Regions from separate parts of the Bacillus sp. JJ1503 genome, predicted to be linked through region 2. Evidence: riboswitches for the same ligand, from Rfam matches in the RefSeq annotation. Region 2 holds a riboswitch; the other holds the start of a gene.

Region 1 (5,830 bases), on a different contig from region 2:
CCTTAATACTGAAGATATAAACATGCATACAAGTGATGCTGATATTCCGTGCCCCATCATGTCAAGCTGTATGGCAGCAAAACGATGATCATTTATTCTATGCCAATAGTACATATCACCTGCTAATTTATACGCGGGTAAGTAGGAAGCCTTTAATAAAAGGTTATCCTTATAAACCGGCTCGCTTAACAAGCCTGTCTGGACATGCATGGATAATTCTAACTCATTTCGGATCTTTTCTTCTTGCTCAATATGCCAGTCCTTCTCGTATTTCAGTCTCAATGCCACTCGAATTCTTGCCAGTAGCTCGGTCTTATTTATCGGTTTCGTCACATAGTCAATGCCTCCAGCATCAAGTGCCTCAACTACCTTATTAGAATCTTCAAGAGCGGTTACAAATATAACAGGAATATCCTTTAAATGAGGAATTTGCTGGAGTTGTTTACATGCTTCAATTCCGTCCATTTCAGGCATCATGATATCCATTAGGATAATGTCTATCTGTTTTCCTATATCTAGTGGCTGTTCCTTTAGCAAAAAAGTGAATAAATCCTGTGCTGAAGTAAATGATAAGTAATCATCATAGCCTGCACGCTTAAGAATGTTTTCGATAACAAACAAGTTCGCCTGGTTGTCGTCCACAATAAGAATCCCCATATAGTCTGCTCCCTTATTTCTTATTGATTTAATCCTATTATATTTTAAAAATGGGTAAAGTTGTTAATGATAAACCTTTTTAATAAAAAAACATTCGGAAGTGTCTAGAAGGGCCAAAATGATAATAGGTATTTAGAACTAACTTGTCCACTACTAGTAAACAAATGTCCTTATAGAGAGGAAAAACTCTTGATTATTTTCTGAATAGGAGTAAAATTAGGGATATATTTTTTACAGGTTAGGAGATGTCAGGATGAAAGTCGTAAAGTTTGGCGGATCTTCTTTAGCATCCGGAAAACAACTAGAAAAGGTCTTCCAGATTGTTGTTTCTGATCCCGCTAGGAAGGTAGTTGTCGTGTCTGCACCGGGTAAGAGATTTGGAGAGGACGAAAAGGTAACAGATCTCTTGATTGAATGTGGAGAGCTCTGTTTGCAAAATAAAGATCCAAAGAAAAAGTTCGATGCTGTTATCGAAAGATATGCTTTAATTGCAGAGGAATTAGATTTATCAGATGAAATTATTCATATTATTCAACAGGATTTACTTGAAAGGGTAAATTCAGATAAAAGCAACCGAGAGAGATTCATGGATTTACTGAAGGCGAGCGGCGAAGACAACAATGCTAAGCTGGTTGCGGCTTATTTCCGTAAACAGGGTGTGGAGGCTCACTATGTAAGCCCGAAGGAAGCTGGGCTTTTGGTGAGTGCAGAACCAGGTCATGCCCAGGTTTTGCCAGAGGCCTATGATCGTTTGTTTGAACTGCGTGAGCGTTCAGGCATCGTGATTTTCCCTGGGTTTTTTGGTTATAGCAAGGAAGGTGAGATTTTTACTTTTTCACGGAGCGGATCAGATATTACTGGCTCCATCCTAGCTAATGGAATTAAAGCAGACTTGTACGAAAACTTTACAGATGTGGATGCTGTATATTCAGTTAATCCTTTTATCGTAGAAAGACCGAAGGAGATCAAGGAATTAACTTATAGAGAAATGCGTGAGCTTTCCTATGCGGGATTCAGTGTTTTACATGATGAGGCACTTGTTCCGGCATTCCGAGCGGGGATACCTGTACATATAAAGAATACGAATAATCCATCGGCACCAGGCACTCGAATTGTTTATGAGCGGGACAATACAAATGGCCCGGTTATTGGGATTGCAAGTGACGAAGGCTTCTGCAGCATTTATGTTAGTAAATACTTAATGAACAGAGAAATTGGATTTGGCCGAAAGCTATTGGAGATATTAGAAAGCTATGGTCTTTCCTATGAGCATACACCTTCAGGAATCGATGATATTTCCATTATTTTAAGGGAAAATCAATTTGCTCCAGGTATGGAAGAGGAGATCATTGGTCGAATTAAGACAGAGCTAGATGCTGATGAAGTCGTGATTGAGCATAGTCTTGCGCTTATCATGGTTGTAGGTGAAGGAATGCGCCACAATATTGGTACAACAGCAAGAGCATCAAAGGCTTTGGCAAAAGCGGGGGTTAATATCGAAATGATTAACCAAGGCTCCTCTGAGGTGAGCATGATGTTTGGTGTGAAGGAAATCGATGAGAATCGAGCGGTCCGGGCACTTTATAACGAGTTTTTTGCAGCAGTTACAGTATGAATATAAAAAAGAGTTGGCACACGCCAACTCTTTTACTAAATGGCCTTTTCAAAATTTACACGTTTATTTAATGCATACATAATAGGCATTCCAACTGCCATTACGATGAATTCGCCAATAGCGGTTGTGAGCCATGTAAACATAAATGGCAAGCCAAAGGCAAGATGAAGCTCTAAGGCAATAAGGAACATGGTAAAGGTGAAAACAAGTGTGTTTACTACCATGCGTGCCCAAATATTTTTAATAAATCGGCAGCATGCAATCGTGATTAATAATGAAATCAGTGTTTGTCCGACACCGAAAATAAGATCGTACGCGACCATTGGTGAAAATAATAAATTCGTTAAAAATACACCTAATACCATTCCGAAAATATATTTCTTGTTAAAGACGATTAGATGATTAAACATTTCGGAAACACGAAACTGGATATTAGTAAATCCAAAAGGCTGGATCAGCATGGAGACAGCAATATATAAAGCTGCTAAAATGCCATTTCCGACAAGCGTTTTTACTTTCATATTAAATTCTCTCCTTAGTTTTTTATCGTGGGATGGTTACGAACCACGTGGGCGGGTACCCAAAGATAATATTTTAATAGGCAGATCAAATGCTGTCAATCTACAATTATTGTAAAAAGAGTTTGTGGTTTTCATACAGGAATGAACACTTTGTGAACTTTTTCCCAAAAAAGATTAAGATTCTGTAAAAATGCTTGACATTACAGCGCTAAAGTATTATTCTAAATTTATAGAAAATTCAATACAGGCGGATGACGGTTGTGGGAGAGAGCATTACGACAAGCCACCGAAGGAGCAAGTTCCAAAAAGACCCTTGGAACAAATCTCTCAGGTAGAGGAACCACAACGGGACGCATCTCTGGAGAGCTCGTAAAAACTAGACGACACCCAAGGGGACCCCATTATTAATTTGGGCTTAAACTCTCAGGTAAAAGGACAGAGAAGGGTAAACAATCTTACCCTTTTTCTGTCCTTTTTTTCGTGGATAAATTTAGGGATTGATTGTTAAAATGTTCACAATATATCCAAAGGAGAGAATGATTTGACCAAAGAATATGATGTAGTCATTATAGGTGGCGGTACAGGCGGATACGTTGCGGCTATTCGTGCCTCTCAATTAGGTTTAACAGCTGCGGTTGTTGAAAAAGGAAAGCTTGGAGGAACATGTCTACATGCAGGTTGTATTCCGAGTAAGGCATTACTTCGAAGCGCGGAGGTTTATGCAACGACAAAAAATGCAGAAGCATATGGTGTTATAGCCCCTGAAGTTGGACTTGATTTTTCCAAGGTACAGGCAAGAAAAGCTGAGATTACTGATCGCCTGTTTAAAGGTGTGCAGCACTTAATGAAAAAAGGAAAAATTGATGTCTATGAAGGAAAAGGCAGAATCCTAGAGTCTAGAAACATATTGGTAGATTTGAATAATGGGGAAGAGGAAATCATTCTTGCTCCTAAAAATATAGTAATTGCAACTGGATCACGTCCACGGACACTTCCAGGACTAGAAGCCGATGGAAAGTATGTCATGACATCGGATGAAGCGCTTCAAATGGAAGAACTGCCAAAGTCGATTATTATTGTTGGCGGCGGTGTGATTGGGATTGAATGGGCTTCTATGCTCGTTGATTTCGGATTGGAAGTAACAGTGATTGAATTTGCTGATCGAATTATTCCGACAGAGGATGTAGATATATCTAAGGAAGTACAGCGTTTAATGAAGAAAAAAGGGGTTAAGATTGTTACAGGTGCTAAGGTGCTTCCTCAGTCCCTGGAAAAAGGCGATGGTGTAACAATTAAAGCAGAGCATCGGGGCGAAGAGAAAACCTTTTCTGCAGACAAACTTCTCGTCTCTGTAGGCCGACTACCTAATATCGAGTCGATAAGTCTTGAGAACACGACCATTAACGTTGAGCGCGGGTTTATCGTTACAAACGAATACTATCAAACAGATGAGTCTAATATTTACGCAATTGGAGATGTCATTGGAGGATTGCAGCTGGCACATGTAGCTTCACATGAAGGAATGATCGCGATAGAACATATTGCAGGTAAAAATCCAACGCCGCTGGATCCAACACTAGTATCAAAATGTATATATAGCAGTCCTGAGGTTGCGAGTGTAGGGCTAACAGAGGAAGAAGCAAAGCTGCAAGGTTACGAGGTGAAAACAGGGAAATTCTCATTCCGTGCAATCGGAAAAGCCCTTGTTTACGGCGAATCAGATGGATTTGTGAAAATGGTTGTTGAAGAAGGATCGAAAAAGCTGCTCGGTGTCCATATGGTTGGCCCGCATGTGACAGATATGATTACAGAGGCAGGTCTTGCTCGCGTTCTTGAAGCTACATCAATGGACATTGCTAGAACGATTCATCCTCATCCAACGTTAGCAGAAGCAATCGGGGAGGCTGCATTAGCAGTAGATGGAAGAGCCATTCATGCTTAATTTTGAATTGAGGTGTTACAATGACAACGAGAGAAAAAGGAAATAGAGGCGTATTACTGATTTCGTGCCCAGAAAAGCCGGGGATTATTTCGATCATTTCCAATTTTTTATTAGAGCATCAAGCGAATATTGTTCACTTTGATCAGCATACAACCGACCCTCATGCAGGCAGATTTTTTATGCGGATTGAGTTTGATTTACAAAACTTTGACACATCTATTGAAGGATTGGAACAGGGTTTGCATGAAATTGCTCAAAATCATTCTATGGACTGGCAGCTTAGCAGTTCTAAGAAGAGAAAGAGGATGGCGATTTTTGTATCCAAAATGGATCATTGCCTTCTGGAGCTAATTTGGCGTTGGAAGTCAAAGGAATTGCCTGTTGACATCCCGCTAGTGATTAGCAATCATGCTCACTTAGCTGATGAGGTTGAAAGTTACGGGCTTCCTTTTTACCATATCCCGCTGACTCATGAAACGAAGCAGGAAGCTGAGCAGAAGACATTAGAGCTATTAGATGGGAAAGTAGACTTTATTGTACTGGCAAGATATATGCAAATTCTTTCGCCGAATTTTATATCGAAATATCCGAACCAAATTATCAACATCCATCATTCATTCCTTCCAGCCTTTGTTGGGGCCAACCCATATGTGAGGGCTTTTAACAGGGGAGTGAAATTGATCGGAGCAACCGCCCACTATGTAACAAATGATTTAGATGAAGGGCCAATTATTCAGCAGGATGTTCTGCGCGTAAACCACCGCTACTCGTCAGAGGATTTAAAAGTAGCTGGTCGCCATGTGGAAAGAACCGTTCTCGCGGAGGCAGTTGCTTGGCATGTAGAAGATCGTGTTCTTGTCCATGGGAATAAAACAATTGTGTTTGAGTAACAGCCTTTAGGGCTATGCATATTAATGGGGATACATTCTATGAAACATACAACATGAATAAAGGGAGATATTACAATGAGCAGAAAAAGAGTAACATTATCAAGTTTAATCAGAAAGAATAGAGAAGAACTTCTAAGAGACAGAGATCAGCTTGAGGAAATCGAAAAGCGTATTGATGATAAGCATATTATCACGAAAAAGAAAA
Region 2 (4,175 bases):
TATAATTCTTCATTAATGAATCTTTCTAGAGAATTAAAATTTTCTACCAAAACATGCATATGTAATGTTGAGGGGCCTGTCATTTGATAGCAGCTGGCAACATTAGGGTTTTCTGCTAACGCTTCAGCTACTTTAACGAGTGAACTAGGTTCACAATCTATTTCAAAAAAAGCAGAAACATTTTTTCCAACCTTTTCGCTATTTATTACTACAGTAAATTGTTCGATAACCTTGTCTTCTACTAATTTATTTACTCTTTCTCTGACAGCAACTCGTGATAAACCTAATTGTTTTCCAATCTCTACATATGATACTCGCCCGTTATTTGTTAATAGTTGAAGGATATTCTTATCAATATTATCCATTAATTATCAACCCTTTCTCCGATCAAATCAAAAGTATTATACGCTATAACTGACCAAATAGAGAAGAAAATTTAATAAACTCTGAATTAATTAACTAGTTTTAATGGATGATTGGGAAGACGATTATCATCAGGATGAAGAAATGCAAGCAAATAGGAGTGCATTTTTCCAACTGCTAAATCGACAATTCGACAAGATGTGGTTTGGGAATGAGGTCTTCAATGTCTATTGGAAGAACTAATTGGTTCGTGGGATTTTGAATGTACTTAAGAAAATAGTTCCTTTAGATAATTCGTTGTGGTGACTTAATTATTACAAAAATGTCGGATTTAAAGTTTTTTATGCAAAAAAAGGGTGGCCAAAAGTTACTTTTGGACACCCACTTTACAATGTCTTTCTTATACAAGAACTGGCTGTTGTTGAAATAACGGAAACTCAGCACAAATGCTTTTTGTTGTTTCCTTTGCCTTTTCTAAAACCTCTGAATCCCCTTTGCTCTTCAAGACAGCTGCGATAACTTTCGCAATTTGCACCATTTCTTCTTTTTTCATTCCCCGCGTTGTTAACGCTGGTGTCCCCATGCGGATTCCGCTTGTTACGAACGGACTTTGTGGATCATATGGAATCGTGTTTTTGTTGACGGTGATGCCTGCTTCTTCAAGCAGCTTTTCCGCCTCTTTGCCTGTTAAATCCCAAGGGCGAACATCTAGTAATACGATATGATTATCGGTTCCTCCAGAAACGAGGGCTGCGCCTTCTTTCACTAACTCTTGACCAAGTGTTTTTGCATTTTCGATGACTTGTTTAGCATACTCTTTAAAACTTTGCTGGGATGCTTCATTAAATGCAACAGCCTTCGCAGCAATAATATGCATTTGTGGGCCGCCTTGAATTCCAGGGAACACGGCTTTATTAATAGCTTTAATTATATCTTCATCATTCGTCAAAATAATACCGCCACGTGGACCTCTTAATGTTTTATGCGTTGTGCTAGTCACGACATCTGCAAACGGAATAGGTGAAGGATGTAGACCTGCAGCAACAAGTCCTGCAATATGCGCCATATCAACCATCAATTTTGCGCCAACTTTATCGGCAATTTCTCTAAATCGGGCAAAATCAATTATTCTTGTATATGCGCTTCCGCCAGCAATAATTAATTTTGGCTGTTCTTTTTCAGCAATTGCTTCAAGTTCATCATAATCGATCAGGTGATTATCTTCTCTTACTCCATAAGACACAACCTCAAACCATTTTCCTGACATGTTTACCGGACTTCCATGGGTTAGATGCCCACCGTGTGATAAATTCATTCCCATAATTTTATCGCCTGGCTGAAGCAAGGCAAAAAATACAGCTGTATTCGCTTGGGCACCTGAGTGAGCTTGGACATTTGCAAATTTAGCGCCAAATAATTTAGTTAAACGTTCAATAGCAACATTTTCAACAACATCTACATTTTCGCATCCACCGTAATAACGCTTACCTGGGTACCCTTCTGCATATTTATTAGTCAATACGCTCCCCATGGCTTCTAATACATCATCGCTTACAAAATTTTCTGATGCAATTAACTCTAATGCATGATGCTGGCGGTGACTTTCCTTCTCGATCGCTTCAAAAATGGTTGAATCATTTTCCCGTAAACTCATATCTATTCCTCCTTGATTTTCAATTCTGACTTTCCCTAGCTGTTTTAAAAATTATAAATTTGCAATTTTGGGAATTTAAAAATCGTTTGTTCAGCTACATTTATTCTTTTCCAAGACAAAGGCAGGTAGACAATACGCTTTGCTGTCATTTTTTGAACACAAAAAAGGACAGAAAAGGGTATTGATGCGCTCTCTCCCCCTTCTCTGTCCTTTTACCTGAGAGTTTAACTCTTTATAAGAGTCTTCCCCTTTGGTGGCGTTTAATTAAACGCGCTCTCCAGAGTAACGTCCAGTTGTAGTTCTTCTACCTGAGAGATTAGTTCCAAGGGTATTTTTGGAACTTGCTCCTTCGGTGGTATTGACGACTACACTCTCCCACAACTATCATCCGTACTATATTTAATTTTTGTAATTATTAGAATAAGAGTTTTATCATAATATGTCAATATTTTTCTGGAAAAACTTTATTAATTTAGAAAGTGTTGATCACCATGCTAATCGGAATTTTATCCATTGCATCTAAATTTTACGCTACATTTCCTTTATTCTCATGATTTGCCTTTGTTTGCCGAATCTTATAAATCACAACCAGAATAATAAACCAAACAGGAGTTACAAACAAGGCAACACGAGTATCTTCCGCTAGTGCAAGTACTACAAGAACGAACGCTAGGAAAGCAAGAATCAAGTAATTGGAAAATGGATAAAGCGGTAATTTAAATTTATTCACTTTCGCTAAATCTGGCCTTGTTTTACGGTATTTCAAATGGCTGATAACCGTAATTCCCCAAATGAAGATGAAACATACGGTAGAAACACTTGTAATCAGTGTAAATACTCCCTCTGGCATTACATAGTTTAAAACAACAGAAATGAGTATGACGCCAGTTGAAAAGATCAATGCATTGGAAGGTACTTTACGGGAATCAAGTTTTGTAAATGGAACAGGTGCATTATTATCTTTTCCAAGAGAGTATAGCATCCGGCTTGTACTAAAAACGGCGCTATTACCTGCAGAAGCTGCGGATGTAAGAACGACAAAGTTGACGATACCAGCAGCAGCTGTGATACCTAGTCCTACGAAAACTTGAACGAACGGACTTTCCATTGGGTTGATCGAGTTCCACGGATATACACTCATAATAACAATCAGTGCACCAATGTAGAAAATAATAATCCGAATAGGAATACTATTAATTGCTTTTGGGATTACTTTTTCTGGATCTTTCGTTTCACCTGCTGTCAGTCCCACAAGCTCAATACCAACAAACGCAAACACGACCATCTGGAATGAGAGAATAAAGCCATTTAAGCCATTCGGGAACATTCCGCCGTGACTCCATAAATTCGTGAGACTAGCTGTGCCTGCATTCGAGGTAAAGCCAGTAATAATCATAAAAATTCCAACGACAATTAGTGCTAGAATCGCGATAATTTTAATTAATGCGAACCAAAATTCCAATTCGCCAAAAAGTTTTACAGTTGCCAGGTTCATAACGAGCAACACGACAAGCGCAATTAAAGCTGGCATCCACTGTGGTACACTAGGGAACCAATACTGAAAGTAAAGACCAACTGCTGTTAAGTCAGCCATTGCAATTGAAATCCAGCAAAACCAGTAGGTCCATCCGGTGATAAATGCTGCCATATTCCCTAAATAATCTTGAACAAAGTCAACAAAAGAATGATATTTCAGATTACTTAAGAGCAGCTCTCCAAGTGAGCGCATGATTAAAAAGCAAACTATGCCTGTAATCATATAAGCAAATAAAATTGAAGGCCCTGTTAAATGAATAGATTTTCCTGCTCCAAGAAATAATCCAGTTCCGATCGCCCCGCCAATGGCGATTAGTTGGACATGCCTGTTCTTTAGACCTCTCTCCAATTGTTGTTCATGCATAGATTTCTCACTCCCTGTTTTTCGAGGTGGGTACAATTGTTTACTAAACTAATAACGCGATTAAAGTATTGCACAATTTTTCCATATTTGACTAAGATCAAAGGTCCAGATGTTTACCAGGTATCCAAACAACAGAGTCATCTAGAATAAAGGAAGAAGTCATCTTTTGTAGAGAATTATTGAAGTAGTTTTAGGAACTCAGGTATACATTTGTAAGCGCATACAAAAAGTTACAATTATTAATATTAATGTTATTTA

Evidence for each region. Region 2 has a riboswitch for glycine ahead of glyA (serine hydroxymethyltransferase). Riboswitches for the same ligand answer to the same signal wherever they lie in the genome.
Region 1: another riboswitch for glycine. It lies ahead of lpdA (dihydrolipoyl dehydrogenase); the one in region 2 lies ahead of glyA (serine hydroxymethyltransferase).

What each region holds. Positions count from the first base shown of each region.
Region 1 is NZ_JBALOZ010000192.1:37,085-42,914, forward strand. Features, by position in the region: gene V7149_RS15075 (PP2C family protein-serine/threonine phosphatase) at 1-657, opposite strand, end outside; gene V7149_RS15080 (aspartate kinase) at 911-2,272, shown strand; gene V7149_RS15085 (QueT transporter family protein) at 2,308-2,793, opposite strand; PreQ1 riboswitch class I at 2,802-2,846, opposite strand; glycine riboswitch at 3,045-3,146, shown strand; glycine riboswitch at 3,147-3,242, shown strand; gene lpdA (dihydrolipoyl dehydrogenase) at 3,335-4,735, shown strand; gene purU (formyltetrahydrofolate deformylase) at 4,756-5,625, shown strand; gene V7149_RS15100 (FbpB family small basic protein) at 5,701-5,830, shown strand, end outside.
Region 2 is NZ_JBALOZ010000499.1:154-4,328, reverse strand. Features, by position in the region: gene V7149_RS25895 (Lrp/AsnC family transcriptional regulator) at 1-365, opposite strand, end outside; gene glyA (serine hydroxymethyltransferase) at 764-2,017, opposite strand; glycine riboswitch at 2,212-2,303, opposite strand; glycine riboswitch at 2,304-2,405, opposite strand; gene V7149_RS25885 (amino acid permease) at 2,544-3,917, opposite strand.